One region of the Aeromonas sp. Marseille-Q7275 genome, then DNA from elsewhere that is predicted to be linked to it. Evidence: predicted binding sites of a transcription regulator. Region 1 holds the regulator's gene; each other region holds the start of a gene.
The links. Region 1 encodes sigma-54, which starts transcription at its own class of promoters, with help from an activator protein. Its sites were predicted from a motif close to TGGCACNGTTTTNGCTT; they were not measured.

Region 2: a site for sigma-54 is predicted at 1,663-1,679, ahead of fliE (flagellar hook-basal body complex protein FliE). Genes of this name have one in related genera too.
Region 3: a site for sigma-54 is predicted at 4,094-4,110, ahead of ACWPWQ_RS14900 (superinfection exclusion B family protein). Genes of this name have one in related genera too.

What each region holds. Positions count from the first base shown of each region.
Region 1 covers NZ_CBCPLW010000018.1:23,398-32,923, reverse strand. The annotation lists gene rapZ (RNase adapter RapZ) at 1-372, opposite strand, end outside; gene ptsN (PTS IIA-like nitrogen regulatory protein PtsN) at 413-859, opposite strand; gene hpf (ribosome hibernation promoting factor) at 862-1,149, opposite strand; gene ACWPWQ_RS16210 (RNA polymerase factor sigma-54) at 1,170-2,609, opposite strand; gene lptB (LPS export ABC transporter ATP-binding protein) at 2,675-3,400, opposite strand; gene lptA (lipopolysaccharide transport periplasmic protein LptA) at 3,413-3,931, opposite strand; gene lptC (LPS export ABC transporter periplasmic protein LptC) at 3,918-4,478, opposite strand; gene kdsC (3-deoxy-manno-octulosonate-8-phosphatase KdsC) at 4,475-5,029, opposite strand; gene ACWPWQ_RS16185 (KpsF/GutQ family sugar-phosphate isomerase) at 5,029-6,024, opposite strand; gene mlaF (phospholipid ABC transporter ATP-binding protein MlaF) at 6,231-7,031, shown strand; gene mlaE (lipid asymmetry maintenance ABC transporter permease subunit MlaE) at 7,031-7,810, shown strand; gene mlaD (outer membrane lipid asymmetry maintenance protein MlaD) at 7,818-8,318, shown strand; gene mlaC (phospholipid-binding protein MlaC) at 8,321-8,956, shown strand; gene ACWPWQ_RS16160 (STAS domain-containing protein) at 8,953-9,225, shown strand; gene ibaG (BolA family iron metabolism protein IbaG) at 9,225-9,482, shown strand; gene murA (UDP-N-acetylglucosamine 1-carboxyvinyltransferase) at 9,499-9,526, shown strand, end outside.
Region 2 covers NZ_CBCPLW010000034.1:1,842-11,367, forward strand. The annotation lists gene befA (beta cell expansion factor BefA) at 317-1,093, shown strand; gene ACWPWQ_RS20765 (hypothetical protein) at 1,243-1,593, shown strand; gene fliE (flagellar hook-basal body complex protein FliE) at 1,719-2,036, shown strand; gene fliF (flagellar basal-body MS-ring/collar protein FliF) at 2,092-3,798, shown strand; gene fliG (flagellar motor switch protein FliG) at 3,791-4,852, shown strand; gene fliH (flagellar assembly protein FliH) at 4,921-5,724, shown strand; gene fliI (flagellar protein export ATPase FliI) at 5,971-7,302, shown strand; gene fliJ (flagellar export protein FliJ) at 7,319-7,759, shown strand; gene ACWPWQ_RS20800 (flagellar hook-length control protein FliK) at 7,847-9,526, shown strand, end outside.
Region 3 covers NZ_CBCPLW010000015.1:84,074-93,599, reverse strand. The annotation lists gene ACWPWQ_RS14920 (AEC family transporter) at 102-1,052, shown strand; gene ACWPWQ_RS14915 (heavy-metal-associated domain-containing protein) at 1,289-1,483, shown strand; gene ansB (L-asparaginase 2) at 1,613-2,671, shown strand; gene ACWPWQ_RS14905 (sodium:calcium antiporter) at 2,766-3,752, opposite strand; yybP-ykoY riboswitch at 3,841-3,948, opposite strand; gene ACWPWQ_RS14900 (superinfection exclusion B family protein) at 4,152-4,739, shown strand; gene ACWPWQ_RS14895 (methylglyoxal synthase) at 4,803-5,261, opposite strand; gene bfr (bacterioferritin) at 5,577-6,056, opposite strand; gene ACWPWQ_RS14885 (bacterioferritin-associated ferredoxin) at 6,199-6,405, opposite strand; gene ACWPWQ_RS14880 (HlyU family transcriptional regulator) at 6,545-6,859, shown strand; gene ACWPWQ_RS14875 (tRNA(Met) cytidine acetyltransferase TmcA) at 6,856-8,928, shown strand; gene coxB (cytochrome c oxidase subunit II) at 9,298-9,526, shown strand, end outside.

The sequences.
Region 1 (9,526 bases):
CAGGTGGGTCTCTTCCCGGATCGCCTCATCCAGCGACAGCTGCTTGCGGGACAGAGGGTGCAGCCGACGGCTCTCGCCATAGCGCTTGAGCAGGGTCCCGTTGTCTGCATCGAAGAAGAAGCTGGAGAACTCCACTCGCCCCTCGTTGCGCACCTGGGTCAGCAGGTTGTCGAGCTTGTCTGGCTGGGTCGGCAGGTTGCGCACGTCTATGCTGACCGCCAGCTTGTCATACTGGCTCTCCACCGAGACGATCAGCTGGGGCAGCAGGTTGACCGGCAGGTTATCCACGCAGTAGTAACCCAGATCCTCCAGCACCCTCAGGGCCACCGTCTTGCCGGAGCCCGAACGACCGCTTACCACTATTAACTGCATCTTGTCCCCTCACGCCAACGTGGCGGTGTCAGACCCGGCATCAGGCCGAAGTCATGATCTGATAGAGTTCTTCGTCGCTGGTCGCCTGGCGCAACTGGCGGCAGACGGCCTTGTCACCCAGCTTGGATGCCATCAGGGAAAGGGTCTTGAGATGCTGCTTGCACTCGCTTTCCGGCACCAGCAATGCAAAGAGCAGGTCAACCGGTTGATTGTCGATAGAATCGAAAGGGATGGGTTCGGAGAAGGTCATCAGCACGGCGGTCGGCGCAAAGGCGTCGTCGATCCGGCCGTGGGGAATGGCGATACCGGCACCGATCCCGGTACTGCCCATCTTTTCCCGCGCCAGCAGGCTTTCGAACAGCACCTGGCGGGAGGCGCCGAGGCGCTCTGCGGCCAGCTCACTGATGATCTCAAGGGCGCGTTTCTTGCTGGTACAAGGGACCGCACTCTTGGTGCAGTCCCGACTCAGTATGTGTTCAAGTTGCATAGTTATTTTTGATTTAACTTATCTTTGTGCTTGATGATCTGCCGATCCAGTTTATCCAGCAGGGTATCAATCGCCGCATACATGTCGGCATGCTGCGAATTGGCGAACACCTCTCCCCCGCTGACGTGCAGCTTGGCTTCGGCGATCTGGTTCAGTTTTTCGACGCTCAACACCACATGTACGTTGTTGATATGGTCAAAGTGACGCTCGAGTTTGGCAAATTTGTTATTCACATAATCACGCAGAGCTTCGGTAATCTCGACATGGTGTCCGGTCAGGTTAATTTGCATAACGTCTTCCTTTTGTTTGCCTAAACCAGGCGTTTGCGCTGATTGGATGGCGGGATCAACAAGGATTCACGGTACTTTGCGATCGTGCGTCTCGCCACCATAATACCCTGTTCGGCCAGCAAATCCGCGATCTTGCTATCACTAAGCGGTTTGGCCGGGTTTTCGGCCGTCACCAGCTTCTTGATCAGGGCGCGAATTGCGGTCGATGAGCACTCTCCTCCTCCCTCCGTATTGACATGACTGGAGAAAAAAAACTTCAGTTCAAAGATGCCACGGGGCGTATGCATGTACTTCTGGGTCGTCACCCGTGAAATCGTCGACTCGTGCATCTCCACCGCCTCGGCGATGTCGTTGAGTACCATGGGCTTCATGGCCTCTTCACCGTATTCGAAGAAGCCCTGCTGCTGCTCGACGATGCAGCTGGCCACCTTGAGCAGGGTGTCGTTGCGACTCTCCAGACTCTTGATGAACCACTTGGCCTCCTGCAAATGGGAGCGAATGAACTGGGTATCCGTGCTGCTGCGGGCATTGCGTGCCATGGCCGCATAGGCCTCGTTGACACGGATGCGCGGCGCCGAATCCGGGTTGAGCTCAACCACCCACTTCGCCCCCTTCTTGACCACGGAGACATCCGGGATCACGTATTGCGACTCGCTCTGGATGATGCCATTGCCGGGTCTGGGCTCCAGTTGCTGGATGAGATCCAGCACCTCCTTGAGATCGCTCTCCTTGAGCCGGGTCTTGCGCGCCAGGGTGCGGTAGTCACGGTTGCCGAGCAGGTCCATGTGCTCGCGGATCACCTCCCTTGCCTCATTGAGCCAGGGCAGATCCGGCGAGTACTGACCAAGCTGGATCAGCAGACACTCCTGCACCGAGCGAGCGGCTATGCCGACCGGATCGAAATGCTGCACCCGCTTGAGCACGGCTTCCACTTCATCCAGTTCAACTTCTACCTCTTCACTGCTGACTGCAGCCTGAATATCTTCGAGAGAGGCGGTCAAGTAGCCGGACTCGTCGATGGCATCGATGATGGCGAGGGCGATCGCGGCATCCAGATCGCTGAACGGCGTCAGTCGCATCTGCCACAGCAGATAGTCCTGCAGGTTTTCGGTGGTTTCCCCCTGATAGACGCTGTCTTCCCCGTCATGAATGGGGCCGGCGCTCTGGGCGGTCCCGGCGGAGTAGACCTCATCCCAGGTGGTGTCCACCGGCAGTTCATCCGGCATGCTGTCCTGCGCCATGGCGTCGCTGGAGTCGAGTTGACTGGCGTCCTGGGGCTCTATCGGGCTGGTTTCCTGCGCCTCATTCTCCTCCTGCTCCAGCAAGGGGTTATTATCGAGCGCTTGCTGAATTTCCTGCTGGAGTTCCAGAGTGGAGAGCTGGAGCAGACGAATCGCTTGTTGTAATTGTGGCGTCATGGTCAGGGACTGACCGAGACGCAACTGTAATGTCGGCTTCATCTACGTCGGGATATCCTTATGTTCAGCGAGGCAGTCACCTAACAAAAATGAGGGGTGCCCCCTTACTATAGACTGAATTGATCGCCCAAATAGACGCGCTTGACCTGCTCATCGGCGAGGATATCGGCCGGCGCCCCCTCGGCAATCATCTTGCCGTGGCTGACGATGTAGGCCTTCTCGCACACATCCAGCGTCTCTCTGACGTTGTGGTCCGTGATCAGCACGCCCAGCCCTCTTTCCTTCAGATGCTGGATGATCTTCTTGATGTCTATGACCGAAATGGGATCAACACCTGCAAAGGGTTCATCCAACAGGATGAATCGCGGCTCTGCCGCCAGCGCCCGGGCAATCTCGACCCGGCGTCGCTCCCCGCCAGACAGGCTCTGACCCAGGCTGTCGCGAATATGGGTGATGTTGAACTCTTCCAGCAACTGCTCGACCTTATCCTCACGCTCCTCGCGGCTCAACCCCTTGCGGGTCTGCATGACCCCCATCAGGTTGTCGAACACCGACAGGCGCCGGAAGATGGAGGCCTCCTGAGGCAGGTAGCCGATGCCATTGCGGGCGCGGATATGCATGGGCTGCAGGCTGATGTCCTGCTCGTCGATGGTGATGAGACCCGCATCCCGCTGCACCAGGCCCACGATCATGTAGAAGGAGGTGGTCTTGCCGGCACCATTCGGGCCGAGCAGCCCCACTATCTGGCCGGTGCCCACTTCCAGGCTCACGTCGCTGACCACCATGCGGCGCTTGTAGCTCTTCTGCAAACCCGTTGCTTTTAACACTGCCATGGCTTCTGTTTCCTACTTCTTCTGATCGGCGGGTTTGTCGAAGTTTTCTACCTGATCCGGCAGGAACACCGTCTTGACGCGCTGGGTGGGTCCCTTGCTCTCGGCGATCATCTTCTGCTTGACGATGTCGTAGCGGATGAGGTCGCCGGTGACCTGGCTGTCTTCCTGCTTGAGCTGACCGTTGCCCGTGATGGTGACCAGACGGTTCTTCAGCTCGTAGCGAATGCTGTTGCCGTGGGCATTGACCGGCTTGCCGTTGTCCAGGATCTGGAAGAAGGTGGCAGGATTGCCATAGGCGGTCATCACCTCTGCGCCCTTGTCGCCGGAGCGGATCACCACCACCTTGTCGGCCTTAATCTTGATGGTGCCCTGGGTGATGATCACGTCTTCGCTGAAGGTGATGCGGTTGTCCTGCATCTCGGCCACTTGCTTGACCGCATCCACATAGACCTTCTCGGCAAAGTCGGACTCTTTGGCGCTCACTGTACTGCACAGCAGCAGGGCCGCGAGGGCCAGATTAACGTTTTTCATTGAAATAAGTGGCATGGCCTTTATCCAGTAATTCGAAATATTTACGATCCAGATGGCCCTTCAGGCCAACGCCCTCGGTCTGGAATTCCTGACCCACTATGCTGATGTGCTGGTTGCTTCTCACGTCCTGGGTCACCAGATCCAGCTCCAGATAGGGGGTATCCAGCGTGGAGATGAAAGACGCCGGCAGCAGGCCGTCCAGATGGACCTTGTCACGCAGGATCACGTTGTCATCTGTGTTGAGCACCCCGGTTTCGGCCGTGACCTTCCACTCGGCCTCCCCCTGCTCATCGAACATGTAGACCACCGGCTTGTCGAAGGTGGCCTGCTCGAGGATCTGGTAATACTCCGCATATTCGGACTCCAACCGCTCGGTCCGCTTGCCCTGCTCGTTGAAGCGGGTCGTGACCAGGTTCTTGGCGGTGAAGTCCGGTTGATAGTTCTCTACCTTGGCAGCCGGTTCGGGCGCCAGCTCGATCTCGCCGAGCTGCCAGGCGGCCAGCGCCGCCAGAAACAGCAGGCCGAACAGAAACGTCTGCTTGTTCATACCGAAGCCTCTGGTTGGTAGTCGCCCAGGCCCTGCGCCTGCAGGATGAGATCGCACACCTCGCGCACCGCGCCCACTCCGCCCCCGAGGCGGGTCACCAGATCGGCACGAGCCAGCACCAGCGGATGGGCATCCGCCACCGCTATGCCGAGGCCGCAGGCCTGCATCACCGGCAGATCTATGGTGTCGTCCCCCATGTAGGCCGCTTGCGACGCTTCCAGACCGAGCTTGGTCAGCAGCGCCTCGAAGTGGGGCAGCTTCTGATCCGCCCCCTGCACCAGGTGCCGCACCCCCAGACCCCTCATCCGATCGCTGACGATACGGGAGTTGCGCCCTGTGATGATGGCAATCTCGATGCCGGCGTTGAGCAGGGCACGCATGCCAGCACCGTCGCGGGTGCAGAAGGTTTTCAGCTCTTCCCCCTGGTTGCCCATATAGATGAAGCCATTGGAGAGCACCCCATCCACGTCACACACCAGCAGGCGGATCTGCGCCGCCTTCTCGTACTGGCTGCGCGTTACCGGACCATAGAGGGTCGGTACGTCTTGCATCAAATCACCCCGGCTCTCAGCAGGTCGTGCATGTTGAAGGCGCCAAGTGGTCGCCGTTCCTCATCCACCACCAGCAATCCGTTAATCTTTCTGGTTTCCATCAGTTTGACGGCCTCGGCCGCCATCATCTCAGGCCCTACGGTAACACAGTTGGCCGTCATTACGCGGCTGATCGGGGTGTGGTGAATGTCCACCTGCAGATCCAGGATCCGGCGCAAGTCACCGTCGGTGAACAGACCGGCCAGCAGCCCCTGTTCATCCACCACAGCCGTCATGCCAAGGCCCTTGCGGCTCACTTCCAGCAGCGCCTGGCTGATGGTGGCATCTATCCCCACCCGGGGCAACAGCTCGCCGCTGTGCATCAGATCGCCGACCCGCAGCAGCAGCCGCTTGCCCAGCGACCCGCCCGGGTGCGAGAGCGCGAAGTCATCGGCGGTGAAACCGCGAGCTTCCAGCAGGGCCACGGCCAGGGCGTCCCCCATCACCAGGGTCGCCGTGGTGCTTGAGGTCGGGGCCAGACCCAGCGGGCAGGCCTCTTTCTCCACCTTGATGCACAGGTGCACGTTGGCCTCTTTCGCCATGGTGGAGGCCGGGTTGCCTGTCATGCAGATGAGCGGAATGCCGCGGCGCTTGAGCACCGGCAGCAGGGCCAGGATCTCGTCACTCTCGCCTGAGTTGGAGATGGCGATGATGAGGTCCCCGGCGGAGATCATCCCCAGATCCCCGTGGCTGGCTTCGCCAGGGTGGAGGAAGAAGGCGGGCGTCCCGGTGCTGGCCAGGGTCGCGGCAATCTTGTTGCCGACATGGCCCGACTTGCCCATGCCGGTGACCACTATCTTACCGGCGCAGCGCAGCACCATCTCGCAGGCGCGCTCGAAGGTCTCGTCGAGGTACTGGTAGAGTCCATCGATGGCTTGTTTTTCTATGTCCAGCACCGCACGGGCACTGCGACGGAAATCGAACAATTCAGACACTTTTTCAGGCTTTACAGACATAAAGGCACAGCTCCGGGCCGAAATTTGCTGCGGGATTATAAAAAAGTCTGCCGAGATAAGCGAATCGGATGCGGGACGCTCTGCCGCTGATGCAAGTTGTTACATAAAACTGTCGCGTATTTGGGGGGCAAAGCCGCTCAATAGTTGTTCCTTGCTGTTGCTTAGACCTAGACTAGCCCATAAAATTCGCTCTTCATTTATACCGGATGGACAATTGTTTGAACGATGACCTGATCACCATCTCCGACCTGACCTTCAGTCACGGAGATAGGTTGCTGTACGACAGGATCAACCTGACCATTCCCCGTGGCAAGGTCACCGCCGTCATGGGCCCCAGCGGCATCGGCAAGACCACCTTGCTGCGCCTGATCGGTGGCCAGCTCAAGCCTGAGTCCGGTCATATTCTGTTTGACGGGGAAGACATCCCCACCCTCTCCCGCGGCCGCCTGTATGAGGTGCGCAAGCGGATGAGCATGCTGTTTCAGAGCGGCGCCCTGTTCACCGGCATGACGGTGTTCGACAACGTGGCCTTCCCGCTGCGGGAGCACTCGGGTCTGCCGGAAGCGCTGATCCACACCATCGTCATGATGAAGCTGCAGGCGGTGGGTCTGCGTGGTGCCGCCCGCCTGATGCCCTCCGAGCTCTCCGGCGGCATGGCCCGTCGTGCGGCCCTGGCCAGATCCATCGCGCTGGATCCGGATCTCATCATGTATGACGAGCCCTTCGTCGGCCAGGATCCCATCACCATGGCGGTGCTGGTCAAGCTCATCAAGGAACTCAACGATGCCCTCGGCATCACCTCCGTCATCGTCACCCACGATGTGAAGGAGGTGCTGAGCATCGCCGACTACGCCTACATCATCGCCAACCGCAGGGTGGTGGCGCAGGGCACGCCGGAGCAACTGCGCGAGGAGCACAATCCAGAGGTCGAGCAGTTCCTCAAGGGATTGCCCGATGGTCCTGTTCCGTTTCATTTTCCGGCAGGCGACCTGCTACAGGATCTGTGATGTTCATAAGTCAGATAAGCAAGCTGGGGCGGAGCGGGGTGCGGTTCATCAGCGCCGTCGGCCGCGCCACCATCATGCTGTTTCACGCGCTGGCGGGCAAACCCGAGCCACGCAAGCACTTCCCCCTGCTGGTACAGCAGCTCTATGTAGTGGGAGTACAATCGGTCGCCATCATACTGGTGTCCGGCCTCTTCATCGGCATGGTGCTCTCCTTGCAGGGTTACAACGTACTGAAGGACTTCGGCGCCGAGCAGAGTCTGGGGCCCCTGGTCTCCCTCTCCCTGCTGCGGGAGCTGGGCCCTGTGGTCACCGCCCTGCTGTTTGCCGGTCGTGCGGGTTCGGCCCTCACCGCCGAAATCGGCCTGATGAAAGCCACCGAGCAGCTCTCCAGCCTGGAGATGATGGCAGTGGACCCGCTGCGCCGGGTAGTGGCGCCCCGCTTCTGGGCCGGGGCCATCAGCATGCCGCTGCTGGCCTTCATGTTCAGCCTGATCGGCATCTTCGGCGGCAAACTGGTCGGGGTCGACTGGCTGGGGGTGGATGAGGGCAGCTTCTGGTCTGCCATGCAGGCCTCCGTCGACTGGCAGGACGACATCATGCAAGGGGCCATCAAGAGTGTGATATTCGCGCTGGTGGTGACCTGGATCGCGCTCTTCAATGGCTATGATGCCAAGCCAACCTCGGCCGGGATCAGTCAGGCGACGACCCGTACCGTGGTCCACTCATCCCTGGCCGTGCTCGGTCTGGATTTTATACTCACCGCAGTCATGTTTGGATAAGGGAAAGATGAAGTTCAGCAAAGTAGAATTCCTGGTCGGTGCCTTCATGCTGGCTGGCATCGCAGCCATTCTGGCGTTGGCACTGCAAGTGGCGGGATTGAGTTTCAAACCGGAAGGAGAAACCTATACCCTGCGCGCCCATTTCGATAATATCGGCGGCCTGAAAGTACGCTCGCCGGTCAAGGTCGGCGGCGTCGTCGTCGGTCGAGTCAGCGACATCACGCTGGATGCCAAGAGCCAGGTGCCCATCGTCTCCCTGCAGATGCAGAAGAGTGCCGGCGAGTTCTCCGAAACCAGCACCCTCTCCATCCTGACCTCGGGTCTGCTGGGCGAGCAGTATGTCGGCCTGGCTCCGGGCTTCACCGATGAAGAGATGGGCACCAGCATGCTCAAGGATGGCGACATGATAGAAGACACCAAATCCGCCATCGTGCTGGAAGACCTGATTGGCAAGTTCCTGTACAGCCAGTCTTCCCCGGCCACCGATACGCCAGCAACCAAGGAGTAACCATGTTCAAGAAGATCGCCCTGCTGCTGGGTCTGATGACCAGCATGCTGTTTTCCGTCTCCGCCCTGGCGGCGGTCAATGCCTCCGATCCCTATGCCCTGGTGGATCAGGCTGCCCAGCAGACCTTCGCCCGCCTGAAGGCGGACCAGTCCCAGGTCAAGAGCAACCCGGATCACCTGAGGGTGATCATCCGCGAAGAGCTGCTGCCCTATGTGGACAACCGCTTCGCCGCCTACAAGGTGCTCGGCAACCAGATCAAGGAGACCACCCCGGCCCAGCGCGATGCCTTCGTCCAGGTGTTCACCGAGTACATGGTGAGCTCCTACGCCGATGCCCTGGCCCATTTCGACAAGCAGACCGTCAAGGTCCAGCCGGGCAAGGCGCCCGGTGACAGCAACATCACCGCCGTCAACGTCAGCGTGAAAGAGGCCGGCAAGCCGGATATCTTCCTCGAGTTCAAGCTGCGCAAGAACAACAAGACCGGTGAATGGAAGGCCTTCGACATGGTTGCCGAGGGGATCAGCCTGCTCTCTGCCAAGCAGAGCGAACTGGGTGGCCTCATTCGCCAGAACGGCATAGATGCGGTGATCGCCCAGTTGCGTGAGCACAATGCCAAGCCGCTGGTGCTCAAGTCATGACACTCCAGGGGGAGCTGCAGGCGCCGCAGGTCAACACCCTGTGGCAACAGCGATCCGAGTGGTGGCAAGATGATGCGCTCGATATGAGCGGGGTCACCACCCTGGATTCCGCCGGCCTGGCCCTGCTGGTCAAGTGGGCCAAAGCCACTCTGGTACGGGGAGCCACGCCGCAACTGGTGGGCGCCTCCACTGATTTCTATATCCTGGCCAACCTTTACGGGGTGGCCAGTCTGTTTCAACCCACCCCGCCCAACACCGAGGACGCATAATGCAAGTCTCTGAAATTGAAGCGATACTCCTTGAGGCTTTGCCATTGTCCGAAGTCCATGTCAAAGGCGACGGCAGTCACTATCAGGTGATTGCGGTCGGCGACATGTTTGACGGCATGAGCCGGGTCAAGAAGCAGCAGGCCATCTATGCCCCGCTGATGGACAAGATCGCCAGCAACGCCATCCACGCCCTCTCCATCAAGGCCTTTACCGATGCCGAATGGAAGCGCGAACGTAAATTTCTACTGCCCTCCTGATTTGGTATCTAAGTAAATGGACAAATTCAAGATCACCGGCCCCT
Region 2 (9,526 bases), on a different contig from region 1:
GGGGCCTGTTTTGTGTTGGACATCGCTCAATCACTCTTAGGTGGCTCTTATTCAAGGGCGCGGATTTTACCGGAATGGCTAACCAAAAACTATACAACCGAGGTTGTCAGGCCGAACAATATTTACGGTCAGCTTTTGTCCCTTGCCGTCAGGGAGGCTGTGCCCGCTCATGAGGGCACAGCCGCCGTCCCCTCGCCGCCGGGGAAGCCTGGCCCTGGTTGACCCGCTGGAGGGGACAGGCACTCAGGACTTCTTTGAGTAGTCTTAAATCTGATAGGGTGACATGTCCGCTGATGGGATATTAAAGGAGCACACAATGAAGAGCCGATCCTGGTTGATTGCCGCCGTCCTGGCACTTGCATCTGGCCCCAGCCATGCCGACTGGGCGAAATTGAAGGAAGCGGCCTCCGAGCTTGGCACCGCGGTGAGCGACACCAGCAAGGAAGCCTGGCAGGGGATCACCGACTTCTCCAAGGCGACCTGGGAGTCTGTCTCCACCTGGGGAGCCGATGCCTACAACAAGGCGGGCGCCTGGACGGAAGAGAGCGCCGCCACCGGCAAGGAGTGGTTGACGGCCGCCGACAAGAAGCTCGACACCATGCTGGAGCCCAAGACCCCCGCCGAGGCCAGAACCGCCCTGGATACCATGGCCGATACCGCCCTGGTACGGCTGTTCAACGAGCAACCCTCCGCCAAGCTGCTGTTTGACAAGGCCTATGGCTATGCGGTGTTCGACTCGCGCAAGTTCTCCCTGATGGTGCACACCAACCAGGGATCCGGGGTTGCCATCAATCGCAAGACGGGCAAGCACACCTATATGAAGATGTTTGGCGCCGGGCTGGCCGCCGGCATGGGGGGCAAGTTCTACCAGCAGGTGGTGCTGTTTGAAGACAAGGCCAGGTTCGATGCCTTCGTCAACAAGGGCTGGGAGGCCACCTCCGAAGTGGGGGCCGTGGCCGGCAAGGAGAGTGCCGAGCTGACCGCCAAGTACAATGGCGGCATGGCCATCTACCAGATCGGGGAGAAGGGGCTGCTGCTCGATGCCAATATCTCGGGTTCCAAATACTGGCTTGATGAGGATCTGAACAAGTGACGAAGGTCCCTGGCTGCGATCCGGTATTTTTCTTTTATCATGTTGAAATACTGCCTGTTTAAATGACGTGACTTGCAGTAAAAAGGGGGCCTTCGGCCCTCTTTTTCATGGGCGCAAGCAAGACACAGTCGTTGAACAAGGAGAGTGGCATGACCCAAGCATCTGAATCTGCCGTGGAGCGGCGCCGGGAGTGGGAGCGGCAGTGCATCTATCTGCGGCTGCAGGAGGGCAGTCCCATGGTCCTCTGGGTCAATGGCGATGAGGTCGCACCCCTGGCGGAAGGGGCGGCTGAGGGGGTCGTCTTCGGCTGGGGACGGGCGGACGAGGCGACCATGGCTCTGGCGCTGGCCATCGTCGCCAGGCTGGTGGCGGTGGGCCTGGCGGACCCTGAGCAGGCCACCGAGAAGGCGCGCTTCCTGCACGACGAGGTGCTGGTCAAGCTGCCAGCGGACGAGCACCGAGATCTGCATCTCGGTTATCTGAAGCTGGTGCTGGGGTGACATGAGTCGGGGCCAGGAGGCCCGCTTGTGGCTCCCCCTTGGCGCCGGCGGCCAGTCCATCTTCCCTTTTGGCACTCTAATTGCTTAAGGCTTGCCAGTGTCAATGATTTGTCTGGGAAGGGAAGATGGAAATTAGCGCAAGCAGCCTGATGCAAGAGATGCAGGCACTCAAGGTCGAAGCCGGTGCCACGCCGCTGACCCAGCCCGGTCGTCCGGTCAACTCGGATTTCGGTCAGATGCTGCAGCAGGCCCTGGACAACGTCAACGAGTTGCAGGGCAGCGCCAACGATCTGCGCACCCGGTTCGATATGGGCGACAAGTCGGTGGACCTGTCCGAGGTGATGATCGCCGGGCAGAAATCCTCCATCGCCTTCGAGGCGACGGTACAGGTGCGCAACAAGATGGTCGATGCCTACAAGACCATCATGAACATGCCGGTATAACTCGGCCCCATGGCGACCGAGCATCACGAAGATGTCAGCAATAAGGACCTGAAGAGTGGCTAACGATCCAAACGGCGATCTGCTGATGAACAACGAGGGGGCTGCCGCCCTCGATGAGCACGAGCAGAAGAGCTCGGCCCTGGGCTTCTTGTCCAACACCGATGTGTTGCGGCAGATCACCCTGATCCTGGGGTTGACCATCTGTCTGGCCATCGCCGTCTTCATCCTCTTGTGGGGCAAGGAGCCGGAGATGCGTCCCCTCGGCACCTTCAACACCCAGGAGCTGGTCTCCACCCTGGATTATCTGGATCAGCAGAAGATCCCCTATCAGGTCGAAGGCAAGAGCGTGCTGGTCAGTGCCGAGAATTATGCGGACATCCGGCTGCGCCTGACCCGCGCCGGCCTCGCCAGCAGCAGCGAGGCCAGCAACGACGGCGAAGCCATACTGCTCAAGGACTCCAGCTTCGGGGTCAGCCAGCGCATGGAGAGCGAGCGTCTGAAACTGAGCCGCGAGCGCCAGCTGGCGAGCGCCATCGAGCAGTTCCAGAACGTCGCCAAGGCCCAGGTGCTGCTGGCCATTCCCAAGGACAACGTGTTCGCCCGCAACGAGCGCAAGCCGAGCGCCACCGTCGTGCTGAGCCTGAAAGGGGCTGCCCTGGGCCAGGGGGAGGTGGACTCCATCGTCGACATGGTCGCCTCCGCCGTGCACGGCCTGGAGCCGACCCGCGTCACCGTGACCGATCAGAACGGCCGCCTGCTCAACTCCGGCTCGCAAGACCCGCTCTCTGCCCAGACTCGCAAGGAGTTTGCGATGCAGCAGAAGCAGGAGCTCGAATACAAACAAAAAATTGACGCCATCCTGATCCCGGTGCTGGGAGCCGACAACTATACGGCCGAGGTGGATCTCTCCCTCGACTTCTCCCAGCAGGAGCAGACCCGCAAGACCTACAATCCGGACCTGCCTGCGGTGCGCTCCGAGATGACGGTGGAAGAGAACAGCGCCAATGGCAGCAATGGCGGCGTGCCTGGTGCACTCACCAATCAGCCCCCCGCCGCCTCCAGCATTCCCGAGCAGGCCGCCGGCGCTGAAGGGGGAACCGGCTCTTCCGGCCGCTCCCGCAAGGAGGCGACCCGCAACTTCGAACTGGACACCACCGTCAGCCACATCCGGCGCCAGCAGGGCGGCATCCGCCGCATGACGGTGTCGGTGGCGGTGGATTACAAGGCCACTCCCGGTGCTGAGGGGGCGGTCACTCGCGAGCCCCGCAGCCAGGCCGAGCTCGATACCCTGCGCCGTCTGCTGAGCGGCGGCCTCGGCTTTGACGTGACCCGGGGAGACACCCTGGAGGTGGTTGCCATTCCGTTCAACCGCCCCGAGCTGGAAGCCGTGGCCGACATGCCTATCTACGAGCAGCCCTGGTTCTGGCGCGCGGTGCGCATCGCCGCCTCGGTGCTGGTCATCATAGTGCTCATCGTCACCGTGGTGCGGCCCATGCTCAAGCGCCTGCTCTACCCGGATGCCAAGCCGGAAGGGGAGCTGGACTTCGACAACCACACCGTACTGGGTGGCGACGACGAGCTGAGCCTGCTGGCGGCCCAGGCCGAGGCCGAGCCGGTGTTCGGCCTGCGGGATGGCCAGCTCAAGCTGCCTGACTTGCACCGTGACGAGGACCTGCTCAAGGCCGTACGCGCCTTGGTAGCGAATGAACCAGACCTGGCCGCTCAGGTCATCAAAGAATGGGTAACGAACCGAGATGCCTGAAGAGAAGAAAAACCAAGTCACCGGTAACGACATCACCGAAAGCCAGCGCCAGATCCTGGATCAGATGGGCGGGATGGAGATGGCGGCGGTGCTGATGCTGAGCCTCAACGAGGAGGATGCCGCCCAGATCTTCCGCCACCTCGAGCCCAAGCAGGTGCAGCGGCTCGGCATGTCCATGGCCTCCATGTCGGATTTCAGTCACGATCGGGTGGCGGCGGTGCATCGTCAATTTATCGACGACATCCAGAAATACACCAACATCGGCATCGGCAGCGAAGACTTCGTGCGCAAGGCCCTGGTGGCGGCGCTCGGGGAGGACAAGGCCAGCAACCTGGTGGATCAGATCATCCTGGGATCCGGTGCCCGCGGCCTCGACTCCCTCAAGTGGATGGATGCCCGCCAGGTGGCCAGCATCATCCAGAACGAGCACCCGCAGATCCAGACCATAGTGCTCTCCTATCTGGAGCCGGAGCAGTCCGCCGAGATATTGAGCCAGTTCCCGGAGCAGGTGCGCCTCGACTTGGTGATGCGTATCGCCAACCTCGAAGAGGTGCAACCGGCGGCGCTGCAAGAGCTCAACGACATCATGGAGAAGCAGTTCGCCGGTGCGGCCGGTGCCCAGGCGGCCAAGATGGGTGGCCTCAAGGCTGCCGCCAACATCATGAACTACCTGGACACCAACATCGAAGGCCAGCTGATGGACTCCATCCGCGAGTCGGACGAGGAGATGAGCCAGCAGATCCAGGACTTGATGTTCGTGTTCGAGAACCTCATCGACGTGGACGATCGGGGCATCCAGACCCTGCTGCGGGAAGTGCCCGGGGATCTGCTGCAACGGGCCCTCAAGGGCTCGGACGACCAGATGCGCGAGAAGGTGTTCAAGAACATGTCCAAGCGGGCCGCCGAGATGCTGGCGGACGATCTGGAGGCCATGGGGCCGATCCGGGTTTCCGAGGTGGAAGCCGCCCAGAAGGAGATCCTCTCCACGGCACGCCGTCTGGCGGACGCGGGCGAGATCATGCTGGGGGCCGGCGGTGGCGAAGAGTTCCTCTAAGCCATGGGCAATGGAATGTGCGATGATGTCGCCCCCTTCGTCCGGCACGCCAGGAGTGTCTTTCGCACATGAATAACAAGAACAGCAAGCTGCGGGGTTATGTCAGACCCGAGACGGACGAGACCCGGGTAGAGGCCTGGGGCTGGCCCGAGATGGAGGTCGAGTCCGAGATCCAGAGCAATGCCCTGGGGCTCGGCCCTGACTGGTATCGCCAGGAGCAGGCGGACGAGATGCCGCCAGAAGAGCAGCCGGAGGAGCCCACCCCCAGCATCACCGCCGAAGAGGTGGAGGCAATCCGCCAGGCCGCCTGGGAAGAGGGGCTGGTCGAGGGGCGGGAGGCCGGTTTTGCCAAGGGGCTCGAAGAGGGCAAGCTGGAAGGCTTGCAGCAGGGCCATCAGGCGGGCCTGGAGCAGGGTCGCGAAGAGGGGCTGGCCCTGGGCCGCGACCAGGTGGAGCAGGAGATTGCCCACTGGCAGGGGCTCGCCGCCCGCCTCGCCAATCCGCTCCAGGAGCTGGATGGCGCCGTGGAGCAGCAGCTCATCACGCTGGTCCAGCAGCTTGCCCGCGCCCTCATTCGCCACGAGGCCGAGACCTCCCCAAGACTGCTGCTCGAAGCCCTCAAGCAGGGCCTTGCCCTGCTGCCCGCCGCCGAGCAGGGGGTCACCCTGATGCTGCACCCGGAGGATGTGGCCCGGGTCGAGCAGGCCTTCGGCGCCGAGGAGTGTGCCCGGCGTCACTGGCGGCTGCAAAGCGATCCCACCCTCTCCCCGGGGGATCTGCAGCTGGCCACCGAACTCTCCAGCATCGATCTGACCCTCTCGGGGCGCATCGAGCAACTGCTGCGCAACTTCCTTCGTGACAATGCCGGCTGACACCCTTTTCCGGTCAGGCACAGGGGAGCCTGGCTGCTGCGCCCCCTCTCCCTTCGCGGCAATGCCGGCTGACACTCTTTTCCGGTCAGGCACAGGGGAGCCTGGCTGCTGCGCCCCCTCTCCCTTCGTGACAATGCCGGCTGACACCCTTTTCCGGTCAGGCAAGGGGAAGCCAGGCTGCTGCGCACCATTTCCCTTCGTGACAATGCCGGCTGACACTCTTTCCCCTTTCTCTCTGGAGGCGCGATGACCGCATCCCTGCTCAGTCGACTGCAAGGCTACCGGGTCCGCGATCTGGCTCCCATACCGCCGGTGGCGGGCAAACTCACCCGGGTGGTGGGGCTGACCCTGGAAGCCATCGGCTGCCGCGCCGCCATCGGTGCCCTCTGCCGCATCGACACCCAGGACGGCGTGCTGGAGGCCGAAGTGGTGGGCTTCTCCGGCGATCGGCTGTTTCTGATGCCGAGCGAGCAGCTCAAGGGGGTCATCCCCGGCGCCCGTGTGGTGCCCATCACCGAGGATCACGGCATCCCCGTGGGCATGAACCTGCTCGGCCGGGTCATAGATGGCATAGGTCAGCCCCTGGACGGGCTGGGCCCCATCATCTCCTCCCAGACGGTGCAGTTCGCCCAGCATCGCATCAACCCCCTGGCCCGTCGTCCCATCCATGAGCCCATGGACGTGGGGGTGCGCGCCATCAACGCCGTGCTCACCGTGGGACGGGGTCAGCGGATGGGGCTGTTTGCCGGCTCCGGGGTCGGCAAGTCGGTGCTGCTCGGCATGATGACCCGTGGCTCGGTGGCGGACGTGGTGGTGGTGGGCCTCATCGGCGAGCGGGGTCGGGAGGTGAAGGAGTTCATCGAGGAGATCCTCGGCGCCGAGGGGCGCGAGCGCGCCGTGGTGGTGGCGGCGCCGGCCGATGCCTCGCCGCTGATGCGGCTCAAGGGGTGCGAGACGGCGCTCGCCATCGCCGAGTATTTCCGCGAGCAGGGGCTCAACGTGCTGCTGCTGATGGACTCCCTCACCCGCTACGCCCAGGCTCAGCGCGAGATCGCCCTGGCGGTGGGGGAGCCGCCGGCCACCAAGGGCTACCCCCCCTCGGTGTTTGCCAAATTGCCGGCGCTGGTGGAGCGGGCCGGCAACGGCAGCGATGGCCAGGGCTCCATCACGGCCTTTTTCACCGTGCTGACGGAGGGGGACGATCTGCAGGATCCCATCGCCGACGCGGCGCGGGCCATCCTGGATGGCCACATAGTGCTGGCACGGGAGCTGGCGGATGCGGGCCACTACCCGGCCATCGACATCGAAAAGTCCATCAGCCGGGTCATGCCCATGGTGACCTCACCTGAGCACATGGAGCTGGCGCGCGCCTTCAAGCAGTTCTACTCCCTCTATCAGCAGAACCGGGATCTCATCACCATAGGCGCCTACAGCCAGGGATCGGATCCGCGCATCGACAGGGCCATCATTCAGAAACCCTATCTGGATCAGTTCTTGCAGCAGAAGATGCGCGAGGTCATTCACTACGACGAAGGCCTGCAATCCCTGCAGCTGGTGGCCATGCCGCTGATGCGTTAACCGGTGGAGAGCCCTTATGAGTAAAGGATTGACGTTGCTGGCGGGCCGGCTGCTGGAGGCCGAACAGCAGGCCGCCATGGCGCTGGCCAAGGCCCAGCAGGATCTCAAGCTGTTCATGGATCAGCAGAACGCCCTCAACCAGTACCGCCAGATCTATCACCAGCAGTGGACGGATCGCGGCCTGCAGGGGATCACGCCCCAGCAGAACAGCCAGTATCACGCCTTCATCAACAAGCTGGAAAATGCGGCGACCCAGCAGTACCAAGGGGTGCTGCAGGTGCGCGAGGCGCTGGCCCAGTGCCGTACCCAGTGGCTCGAAGCCCAGCAGCGGCGCAAGGCCGTCGAGCTGCTGCTCGAGAAGCAGGCGGGACGAGCGCAGCTGAAGGCCCAGCGTCAGGAGCAGAAGATGCTGGACGATTACGCCATACTGCGACGCTATCACCATTCTGGCCTGTAACTTGCTTTCTATTGCCAACACAGGCTAAGACGCCGCCTCCGCCCCTGGATGTGCGGTCATCACAGGATTGTCGTCAGGGATCCCAGCATGATACAGACCCAGTTAAACCTAGCGCCCAGTCAGGCAGTCCCTGCCGACGGCGCCCTGTCGCCCTCGCTCCTCGCCGGGGGGGAAGGAAAGGATCTGTCGCTGGCGGACGGCAAGGCCGCATTTGCCGATGCCATGGCGAGGGCCCAGCTGCTGGGCCAGGAGCCATCGGCCAGTCAAGGGGGTGACGACGCCCAGGCAGTGACCACCCCGGATGCCAAATCTTTGGCGTCTGCCGAGGCAACGGACAGTCAGGAGGCGGCCAGCAAGGCGCCCTCTGAGGAGACCGAGCTTCCCCCCGAGGATTTTCTGCAGCAGCTTCAGGCCTCCCTCAGGCAGGATGTCAGCCTGGTGGTGCCCCCTGCCTTGCCCCCCCAGGAGGTGACGGCGACCGTCGACGGCAATGACTTGCCGCCCGAGTCGCATCCCGTGGCACAGGCCGCGGGGCCTGTGATGGCGGGGGCGGCGCCTGCCTTGCCGGTGGCGGTCGATGGGCAGGGCGCAGAGGCGCTCCCCCTTGAAAATGAAGAGAGCGGGCTCGCCGCTGACAAGGCACCCGTCGCCGCAGGCAAGGGCCAGTCATCGTCGGGTGAGCCGCAGCAGAGCGAGCAGGCCACTGCCGAACACAGCACGGCGGCCCCCAAGGCCGGTCAGCCGGCGGCCGCGGTGGCGACTGAACCCTTGTCCGGCGAGGCGCGGGCGGCCCTGCTTGCCAAGGTGGTGGCCGGTGAGGCCCCCCCTGTGCAGGCGAGTCAGGGCTCGGTGGCGGGCGGGCAGCCGTCCGGGCCAGTTTCCCATGACGAACAGATCACCGCGGCCTCTGCGACCACCGCCAGGGCCTTCGACGCAGGCGTGGTCAGGGTGGAGCCCCAGGGCGCGGCGCAGGCCACGCCAGAACCTGGCACTGCCGGTGGCGAGGGCGACAAGGCGAGCCCGGCTGGTGACGCCCGGGAGGCCAAGCCAGGCGCGGCCCCCAGAGCCGAGACGGCGGCCAGTGGCACCACTCCCCAGCCCGCTCCATCCAGCCCGGATCCCGTGCTGACGGCGCCCCAGCAGACGCTGGCGCGTCACGAGTCCCAGGGGCCGCAAGCCTCGCTGACGGCGCTCTCGGCCGGTATCCAGCAGATGGAGGCCGAACCCGCGGTGGCCGTCGGAGCCGCCGTGGATCTCAAGCCGGCGGCGCAGAAATCCAGGCTCGATGAGCTGGGCAAGCAGCTCGGGATCGAGGTCAAGGGCACCGAATCGAGCGAGGGAAGCCAGCCGCTGCAGCATGCTCAGAGCAGCGATGGCAAGCCGGCGGCCGAGGTGAGTGCGCGGCGGGAGCCCCAGAGCCTGCCGCACCTCAAGCTGGCCACCCCGGAGGCGCCAGCCCAGTTGCACCAGAAGGTGAACCTGATGCTGGCGGACAAGCTGCAGCAGGCGGAGATCCAGCTAGACCCCCTGGGCCTTGGCAAGATGAAGATCCAAATCCAGCTGGATGCCTCCAGCCAGGCCAGCGTCCACTTCGTGGTGCAGCATGGCCAGACCCGGGAGATGCTGGAGCAGGCCATGCCCAGGCTGCGGGACATGCTGGCGGGGCAGGGGATCCAGCTCGGTCAGACGGTGGTGCAACAACAGGCGCAGCAGCAGGGGCAACAGCAGCAGGGACAGCCGTCATCACAGGGCCAGTCTGGCTTCGGC
Region 3 (9,526 bases), on a different contig from region 1:
ATGCAGACATTGTTGTGATTAAGTCCTGTGAATACAAGCCCATGGCGTTAGAATGCCCTTTTGCCCAGGCGGAGCCTCCGCCATTGCACAGGACGCGCATCATGGATCTGCTGGCAAGTCTGCACTTCTCCCTCTCCATCACTGGCCCCATCTGTCTGGTGCTGGTACTCGGCATCTGGCTCAAGCGGCTGGGTCTCTTGCCCGACAGCTTCGTCGAGTCCGCCTCCCGTCTGGTGTTTCAGGTCACCCTGCCAGCCCTCTTGTTTCTCAGCATGGTGCGCACCGATTTTTCCACCATGCCGAGCCCCTGGCTCATCCTCTACGGCCTGCTCGGCACCCTGGCCGGTTTTCTGGTGCTGGAGCTGCTGGCGGCCCGCTTCATCAGCGAGCAGAAACTGCGGGGCATCTTCGTGCAGGGCAGCTTTCGCGGCAACATGGGGATCATGGGGCTGGCCTATGTGCAGAACGCCTATGGCCCCGAGGGCATAGGTGCCGCCGCCCTGCTGGTGGGCTCCATCACAGTGCTCTACAACATCCTCGCCGTGATCACCCTGACCCGCAGCCTGGGGGGCGGAAAAGGGATCAAGCCCATCCTCAAGGGGATCGTCAGAAACCCCCTCATCATCGCCATACTGGCGGCCCTGCCGTTCGGACTGCTCGGCATAGAACTTCCCCAGCTGGTGATCGCCACCGGCAACTACTTCGCCAGCATGACACTGCCGCTGGCGCTGCTCTGTACCGGCGCCAGCCTCAACCTCAAGGCCCTGCGCGGCGGCGCCATGCTGACCGGCTGGGCCACCGCCAACCGCCTGTTCTGCATTCCCGTGCTGCTGGTGCTGGGGGCCTGGGCGCTCGGCTTCACTCCCCAGGCCCTCGGCATCCTCTTCCTCATCAGCTCCACCCCCACCGCCGCCGCCAGCTATGTGATGACCCGCGCCATGGGGGGGGACAGCGCCCTGGCGGCGAACATCATCGCCACCACTACCCTGGGTTCGCTCGTCACCACCAGCCTGGGGGCGGCGCTGATGAACTATTTGGGACTGATGGGGTAAGGCGTTATCGGGATGTGATGGTCCCAGTCATGGGGTGCAAATTGGCGGTTAATATCATCCCTCCTCGCCACGTCCCCGGCTCGCTGGTCACCAGCCGTCTGACTGGGGGCTGCCCTGATGAACTACCTGGAATAGATGGGGTGAGGTGTTAGCCAAGACGGGCCGCGTTACCAGGGCTTGACCTTGCCGCGAGCGTCAGCTTTAGGCTGACGGCACATCAACAGAGGAGATATCCCATGACCATAGAACTCACCATTTCCGGCATGTCCTGCGGTGGCTGTGCCGCCAGCCTGCAGAAGGCGCTGCTGGCCCAAAGTGCCGTCAGCCAGGCTCGGGTCGATTTTGGCAGCCGCAAGGCCGTCATCGAGAGCGAGCTGAGCAGGGACGAGTTGATCGCGCTGATCGAAGCCAGGGGATTCAGTGCGGAGTGATTTATCCCTATATGGGTAAAAATCAGACCAATATTCTGTTTACTTGTTTTTATTGTTGAGAGTGATCACTTAAAAACGAGCTGAGTTGGATGAAAATGCTGCTGTCAACTAACCCAAAAGGATTGCAGCATGACTCACCCTATCCGCAAGACCCTGCTCGCCGTCGTCCTCGGCATGACCCTCTCCCCCCTGGCCATGGCCCTGCCGCAGGTTCATATCCTGGCGACCGGTGGCACCATAGCCGGTGCGGGACAGTCCGCCACCCAGTCCAACTATGAAGCGGGCAAGGTGGCTATCGAGACCCTGATCGCCGCCGTGCCCGAGATGAAGAACCTGGCCGACGTGCAGGGGGAGCAGGTGGTCAAGATCGGCTCCCAGGACATGAACGACGAGGTGTGGCTCAAGCTGGCCAAGCGGGTCAACGAGCTGCTGGCCAAGGATGACGTGGACGGCATCGTCATCACCCACGGCACCGACACCATGGAAGAGACCGCCTACTTCCTCAACCTGACCGTCAAGAGCGACAAGCCCGTGGTGCTGGTCGGCGCCATGCGCCCCTCCACCGCCATGAGTGCCGATGGCCCGCTCAACCTCTACAACGCCGTGGTTACCGCCTCCGACCCCAGCTCCAAGGGCCGTGGCGTCATGGTCGCCATGAACGATACCGTGCTGGATGCCCGCGACGTCACCAAGACCAATACCACAGGGGTGCAGACCTTTGCCGCCCCGAACTTCGGCCCGCTGGGTTACATTCACAACGGCAAGATCGACTACCAGCGCAGCCCGGCCCGCCTGCACACCAGCAAGACGCCGTTCGACGTGAGCAAGCTCGACAAGCTGCCGCAAGTGGGCATCGTCTACAACTATGCCAACGCCACCGAGCTGCCGGCCAAGGCCATGGTGGATGCCAAGTTTGACGGTATCGTCAGCGCTGGCGTGGGCAACGGCAACCTCTACCACACACTGTTCGACACCCTGGCCAAGGCGAGCAAGGATGGCATCCGCGTGGTGCGATCCGCTCGCGTGCCGACCGGCGCCACCACCCTGGATGCCGAGATCGATGACGCCAAGTACGGCTTCGTGGCCGCCGGCACCCTGAACCCGCAGAAGGCGCGCATCCTGCTGATGCTCTCCCTGACCCAGAGCAAGGATCCGGCCCAGATCCAGCGCTGGTTCCAGCAGTTCTGATCCCGGGGCTCAACCCGCTAACCTAAATCCATGAAAAAGGGCAGGATCCGATCCTGCCCTTGCTGATGGCGCCATGTTCAGATGCCAGGTGCCTTCAGCTCACCATCAGCCAGCCGCAGAAACCCAGATATACCAGCCCCACGCAGGCCAGCCTGCCCGCCGTCATCCGCCCACGGCTGAAGCCCCACCACAGCAGTACCACCGCCAGCAGAGTCACCAGGGAGGAGACCATCATGGTGCTGTCGAGCAACCAGGGGGTGAACAGCAGGCAGAATGCCTTGGGTATGGTGCCCTGGATCATCATGGCACCGGAGATGTTGGCCAGCGCCAGCCGGTTCTTGCCCTGCCGCACCCAGATCAGCACGTTCATCAGCTCCGGCATCTCGGTCGCCACCGGGCTCAGCAGCAGGGCCGCCAGCACGGGAGAGAGGCCGAACAGCTCACCCATGCTCTCCAGCTGATGAACGAACAGCTGCGCCGCCAGCGCCACCACCACCAGGGCTCCCAGGGTCTGCAGCAGCACCTTGCGAAGGGCCGGGGTGCCGGCCTTGGGATCCAGCTTGAGGGGGGAGGGTAACTCGGTCTCGTGGCTGTCGGTCTGTTTCAGCTCGCGTCGCACATAGACCAGATAAACCAGCACGAACAACGGTGCCAGCCAGGTTTTGCCGGTGAAGGCCACCATGCCGAGGGCCACCGCCACCAGGAAGATGCCGACAAACCAGGCCTGATCCCGACCTATCTCGCGCTGCACCTCGTCATTGATGACCCTGTGCTCGCGGCTCATACACAGCAGCAGGGTCAGGCCGACGGCGGCATAGCCTATGGTGGAGAGCACCAGGGGGCCACCGAGGGCGGCGCCTATCCCTATCTGTTGCTGGGCGGGGGCATTCCCCATCAGCAGCGCGCTCAGGGTGACTATGCATTCGGGCAAGGCAGTGCCGAGGGCCGCCAGCAGGGAGCCGGTGGCACTCTGGGAGAACTTGAAGTGATGGCCGGTCCATTCGATACCGTTGACGAAATATTCGCAGGCCAGGTAGATGGTGACGGCAGAGAGCAGAAATAACAGCAGGGTGATCAACATAATAGGCAACCGCCAGGCGAGCAGAACAACCGATGGACCCGATACGGCTCGCCCGGCTGGCTTGCGTATCGAGGCCAAAGGTCTTGCAGAGCGATAGATGCTATCGCCGCCCATGCCATGGATCGGCAGATCCAAGAATGTTGACATGAGCCCGGCCCGGATCACGGGCGGGTTGCTACTCCCCAATGACAGTGCGGGGTTTTTACCAAGAGACGGGTCACCCCACAAGGAAAATGGCGGCTCATCCCCCCGGCAAGTTGTAAGGGGATGTAACCTGGCCAGCGACCATTCCCATCAGTCTGCTCGCCAGGATCCGCATCCCGCCCACAGGATCCTCGCCTTGGCACAGGGATTGCTATGAGTTGACTACTGTCCACATTGACTTGGGAAGGGTGAACGATGAAACGGTGGATCCAACATTTTTATCAGCTGAATCGCCTCAACTGGCTGATGGTCTGGCTGCTGCTCTGCTGCAGCATCATATTGCTGTTCCCGGCCGGGCTGATGAAAGGCGCCGTCAGTCAGTGGGCCACGGCTCACGCCGCCTGGCTGGGGGTTGGCATGCTGATCGCCATCTCCTACTTCTGCAGCCAGGGTTTCCTGATCGCCTGGGAGTGGGCCTGTGACGAGTGGCAATCCCGTCGTCAACAGGATCAACTGGCCCAGATGATAGGTTTCCTCGACTTCAACGAGAAGGCGGTGCTGCGGGAGTTCGTGCTGCAACGGAAAAGCGTCATAAACCTGCCGATCACCGAGCCTGCCGTCAAAAACCTGATGGATGCTGGGGTGCTGACCTATGCCTATGGCAAGCCGGTGCGAGAGAAAGAGGACGAAAACCAGATCCGCGCCCTGATGATTGCGCTGCCGGCACGGCCGCTGCTGACCTACAAGGTGCTGGGGCTGTCACGCGGCAAGATGAGCGACGAGCAGGTGGAGCAGATCATGAATGCCAGACCCAAGTTTGCCCAGAAGAGCTTCCAGCGCTGAGCCGCCACCATCCTTCTAACGAAAGAGCCGGACACTGTCCGGCTCTTTGCTATCTGGCTGAGGCTACTCGGTTCTTGCCTTGAGATAACCGGCGTAGTCGGGTACCTGTACGCTGAATGCCTGCTGCATGTGCGGGCTGTCCATGATGAAGTCCGCCGTCGCTTCGTTGGTGGCGACCGGGATGTTCCAGACCGCCGCGAGGCGCAGCAGTGCCTTGACATCCGGATCGTGCGCCGCGGGATTGAGGGGATCCCAGAAGAAGATCATCACGTCGATCTTCCCTTCGGCGATCAGGGCGCCGAGCTGCTGATCGCCCCCCATGGGGCCGGAGAAGAGGCAGGTGATGGGCAGCTGCGCCTTCTTGCCGAGCAGGGTGCCTGTGGTGCCGGTCGCATAGAGGTGGTGGAGCTTGAGCTCCTCCTTGCGGCGCAGCACCCAGTTCAGCAATGGGGTCTTCATGTTGTCGTGAGCCACCAGGGCTACCCGCTTGTGGGGCGCCATCTCACGTGCAATCAGTTCCATGGAAATCATCCGTAGCAAAGTGATGGGAATAGGGCCGTATCCTAATCGAAAGCGGCGTGTGCTGCTCTGCCCTGCATCGTAACTGTGATCACTGCAATGGTTCAATCCGGCTTGGGGCAGAGCCTCGTGTGCCGAGCCCGGCGGTGCGCCCCGTGCCGTAAAAGGGGGTGGCTGACTTGGGGAAACCACCCGGTTGGCTCCTGCCTGGCAGACAGTAATGCCCGTATGTTTCAGATTCATGCCTGGGCTTGACGCTGGCGGCCCAGAAAAAACCCGCCTTGGCGGGTTGGGGGCAGATCTTGATGACATCCGCACTCAGGATGATGCGGTATGAAGCTGGGATTGCTGATAATTTTCCAGGCCGATGCGAGCGATGAGGTCCAGCTGGGTTTCCAGCCAGTCGACGTGCTCCTCCTCGTCTTCCAGGATCTCCTGGAACAGGTCACGGCTGACGTAATCATGGACGGACTCGGCATAGGTGATGGCCACTTTCAGGTCGGGGATGGCATCCATTTCCAGTGACAGATCGCAGCGCAACATCTCTTCGACTGTCTCACCGATGCGCAGCTTGCCCAGATCCTGCAAGTTGGGCAGTCCTTCCAGAAACAGCACTCGCTTGACCAGCTCGTCGGCATGCTTCATCTCATCGATGGACTCATGATATTCCTTGTGCCCGAGCCCCTTGAGGCCCCAGTCATCGTAGATGCGGGCGTGCAGGAAATATTGGTTGATGGCAACCAGCTCATTGGCCAGCACCTTGTTGAGGTGGGCAATGATTTTGGGATCTCCTTTCATCGACATTACTCCTCGTGTTCGAGCCTAGGGCACCGATCACTAGAGCGTAGTCGAGAAAAATGACCATAAGAAGATGGCGAATCGGCTCCCCTGCAAGGGAGAGCATCCGCTCGATGAAGTGAGGAGGTCGGGAAGAGGCGCTTCAGGCCACTTCGTAATAAAGGGGCGCCTGCTCCGACTCCAGCTTGTCGATCTCGGTGGCGATGATCTCCATCGCCATGCGCACGCACTTGCCACATTGGGCACCGACTTCCAGCGACTGTTTCAGCTGTCTGAACTCGGTTTTGCCTGCCTGTACCGCCTTGCGGATCTGGTTATCTGTGATGCCGCGGCACAAACACACGTACATATTAATGGACCTCATGCTGGAATGAGATGAAATCTAAATGAGAATGGTTCGTAATGCAAAGAACGAATGGTAATAAGATCCCCTGCTTGCCAGTGATTCCCCCCTTGAGGAGAATGCAACCATCAGAGAGGAGACCAAGATGCTCAAGAAACTATTCAGTGCCCTGTTCAAGGGGCAAGCTGCCCAGATAGTCGATGTCACGCCCACCGAATACGCCGGCTATCTCATCTATCCCGAACCCATGGCGGAAGGGGGGCAGTACAGGCTGGCCGGTCGCATCACCAGGGAGATCGACGGGCAATTACAGACTCATCGCTTCATCCGCTCCGATCTGTTCGCCAACCCAGCCGACGCCGAGCGCTTCATGGTGCAAAAAGCCCATACCTTCATCGATCAGATGGGGGAGCGCATGTTTGAGCCGCGGGTGAAGCCGGACGACAGTTCAGCCTCATGATCCCTGCTGAGGTGGATCTGTTGCGCCAGGCTCTCGCTCACGCCGGTGAGCGTCGCCTGATCTGGCTGGAAGGGCTCGAAGCCGATTGCATCACCCGCGCCGAACCCTTGCTGGGGGAGGCTGTCTTCTGGCTGGGAGATGGCCCCGAGCACCATAAGCCACTGCCCGCTGCCAAGGCGCTACAACGGCTCGGTCAGGAGTGCGATACCCTGGTGTTCAACGCCTTCAGCGGTTTTCATCCCGATGCCTTCGGCGCCCTGGCGGGTACGCTGCGTGCCGGTGGTCTGCTGCTGTTGCTGACGCCTCCCAGAGATGAGTGGCCAGCCTACCCGGATCCGGACAGGTTGCGACTGGTCGCCCAGCCTGAGGATGCCAGGCTGGCGGGTCATGGTTTTATCGCCCGCCTGGTGCGGCTGTTGACAGGGGATCCCGCCCTCTCCTTGAGTCCTCCCCCCGGCGGCGAGCCCTGGCGTCCTCTTGACGCAAGTCGGCCACTCAGTACCGATCAAGCCCGTGCGCTGCCGGCCATTTACAAGGTGTTGCATGGTCATCGCCGTCGTCCGCTGGTGCTGAGCGCGGATCGTGGCCGCGGCAAGAGTGCGCTGCTGGGGCTGGCCAGCGCCGATCTGCTGCGTCAGGATCCCGGCCTGCAGATAGTGGTGACGGCACCCGCCCAGGCGACTGTCGCCACGCTCTTTGCCCATGCCTCGGCGGCGCTGGCAGACACCCCTGAGCGGCTGGCGGGCCTGACCTATGTGTCGCCAGACCGAGTCGCTCAAGGGGATGTGCAAGCGGATCTGCTGCTGGTGGATGAGGCCGCCGCCATTCCGACTCCGCTGCTGGAGGCCATCCTGGCTCATCACAGCCGCATAGTGTTCGCCACCACCGAGCACGGCTATGAGGGGACGGGGCGTGGCTTTCATCTGCGTTTCAAACGGGTGCTCGATAGGCAGACCCCGGATTGGCAGGAGCTGCATCTGGCGGAACCCATCCGCTGGAGCCGGCATGATCCGCTGGAGCCGCTGATCTTCCGGCTGCTCGGCCTCAATGCCGACACAGTGGCACCTCAACCCCCGAAGACACCGAGCTGGCGACGGCTGGCGCAGGAGGCGCTGGCCGGGGATGAGGCGCTGCTCAATCGGGTGTTCGGCCTGCTCGTCCTGGCCCATTATCAGACCAGTCCCAGCGATCTGCGGTATTTGCTGGAGAGCCCGGACCTCGACATCCACCTGCTGGAGCAGGAGAGGGAGCTGCTCGGTGTTGCCCTGGTGGCCCGGGAAGGAAACATAGCGCCAGCGCTGGCTCATGACATCTGGGCTGGGCGAAGACGCCCCCGTGGTCATCTGCTGCCCCAGTCGCTGCTGGCACACGCCGGCTTCATCAGGGCTGGGGAGCGCACCTATGCCAGGGTGATGCGCATCGCCATTCATCCCGCCCTGCATCGCCTGGGGCTGGGTTCTTTGCTGCTGGCGCAGCTGGAAACACACTACCGCGCGCAGGGATACGACTATCTGGGGTCAGCCTTTTCCGCGAGTCCCGATCTGCTGCCATTCTGGCTCAAGGGGGGCTTGACGGTATTGCGCATCGGCCTGCAGCGGGATGCAGCCAGCGGCAGCCATGCGGCCTTGTTGCTCAAACCGCTGAAAGTGGAGCTCAATCCAGAACTGGCTCAATGGCGACGGCGCTTCGTGAGCCAGTTGCCCACCCTGCTGGCAGGAGAGCTCAAGGGGCTGGAGCCCGAACTGGTCTGGCTATGTCTGAGAGGCGACGTGGCCGCAGAGGCGCCCGAACTGGATGAATTCGAGTATCAGGAGCTCGACTGCTTTGCCCATCATCACAAGCCGTTCGAGCTGTGCCAAGCCAGCCTGCAACGCTGGCTGGCCAGTCAGTTGACTGTGCTGGATGAACTGTTTCCCGACGAGCGTCGGCTGCTGATCGCCCCCATCTGGCAGTATGTGCCCTGGGCCGAGCTGGCAAAGACGTTGGGGGTTGCCGGCAAGCCTGCAGTGATCAAGCGGCTGCGCAGCCTGCTGGCCCGGCTGTTGGACAAACAGGCGCCCATGACCTGACGACGGACGACATGGCCGCGGCGGTGCGAGATGACACCTGCGCTCGCCATATAAGAACAAGGGGCCAGTGTGGCCCCTTCTCTTTTGTCGCGCGGCCCACGCTGCTCGCTACCGGATATGTCCTGTGATTGCACCGTTCAGGGCTATGTCATGGGGCAATGGTTGCCACCGCCCCCCTCCTCGTTTACCCCGGATAGGATGCCAACTGCTCTGATGAGTCCCTCGTCGGCCGGCACCACTTTGGTTTTTTCAGAATATGGACTAATACTTGAGTGTGACTGAACGTTTAATAAATGCATTATTTTCAGATGGTTAGCATTTTAGCTGTCAATGTTTGCCATCTTTTCTAACGTGCACAGGGAGTGCAATGTGGGAAAAAATGCAATCAACCATGGCGCATGGATGGTGTGGCTCGCCAGCAACAGTGTTTCCGCCAACGACATCACATTCAACATGACACGCGGGGCGACCGCCATCAGCCAGCAGGTGCATGACCTGCATATGACGATCTTCTATATCTGCTGTGCCATTGGCCTTATCGTCTTCGGGGCCATGCTCTGGTCCATCGTCCACCACAGAAAGTCTCGCGGCGCCAAGG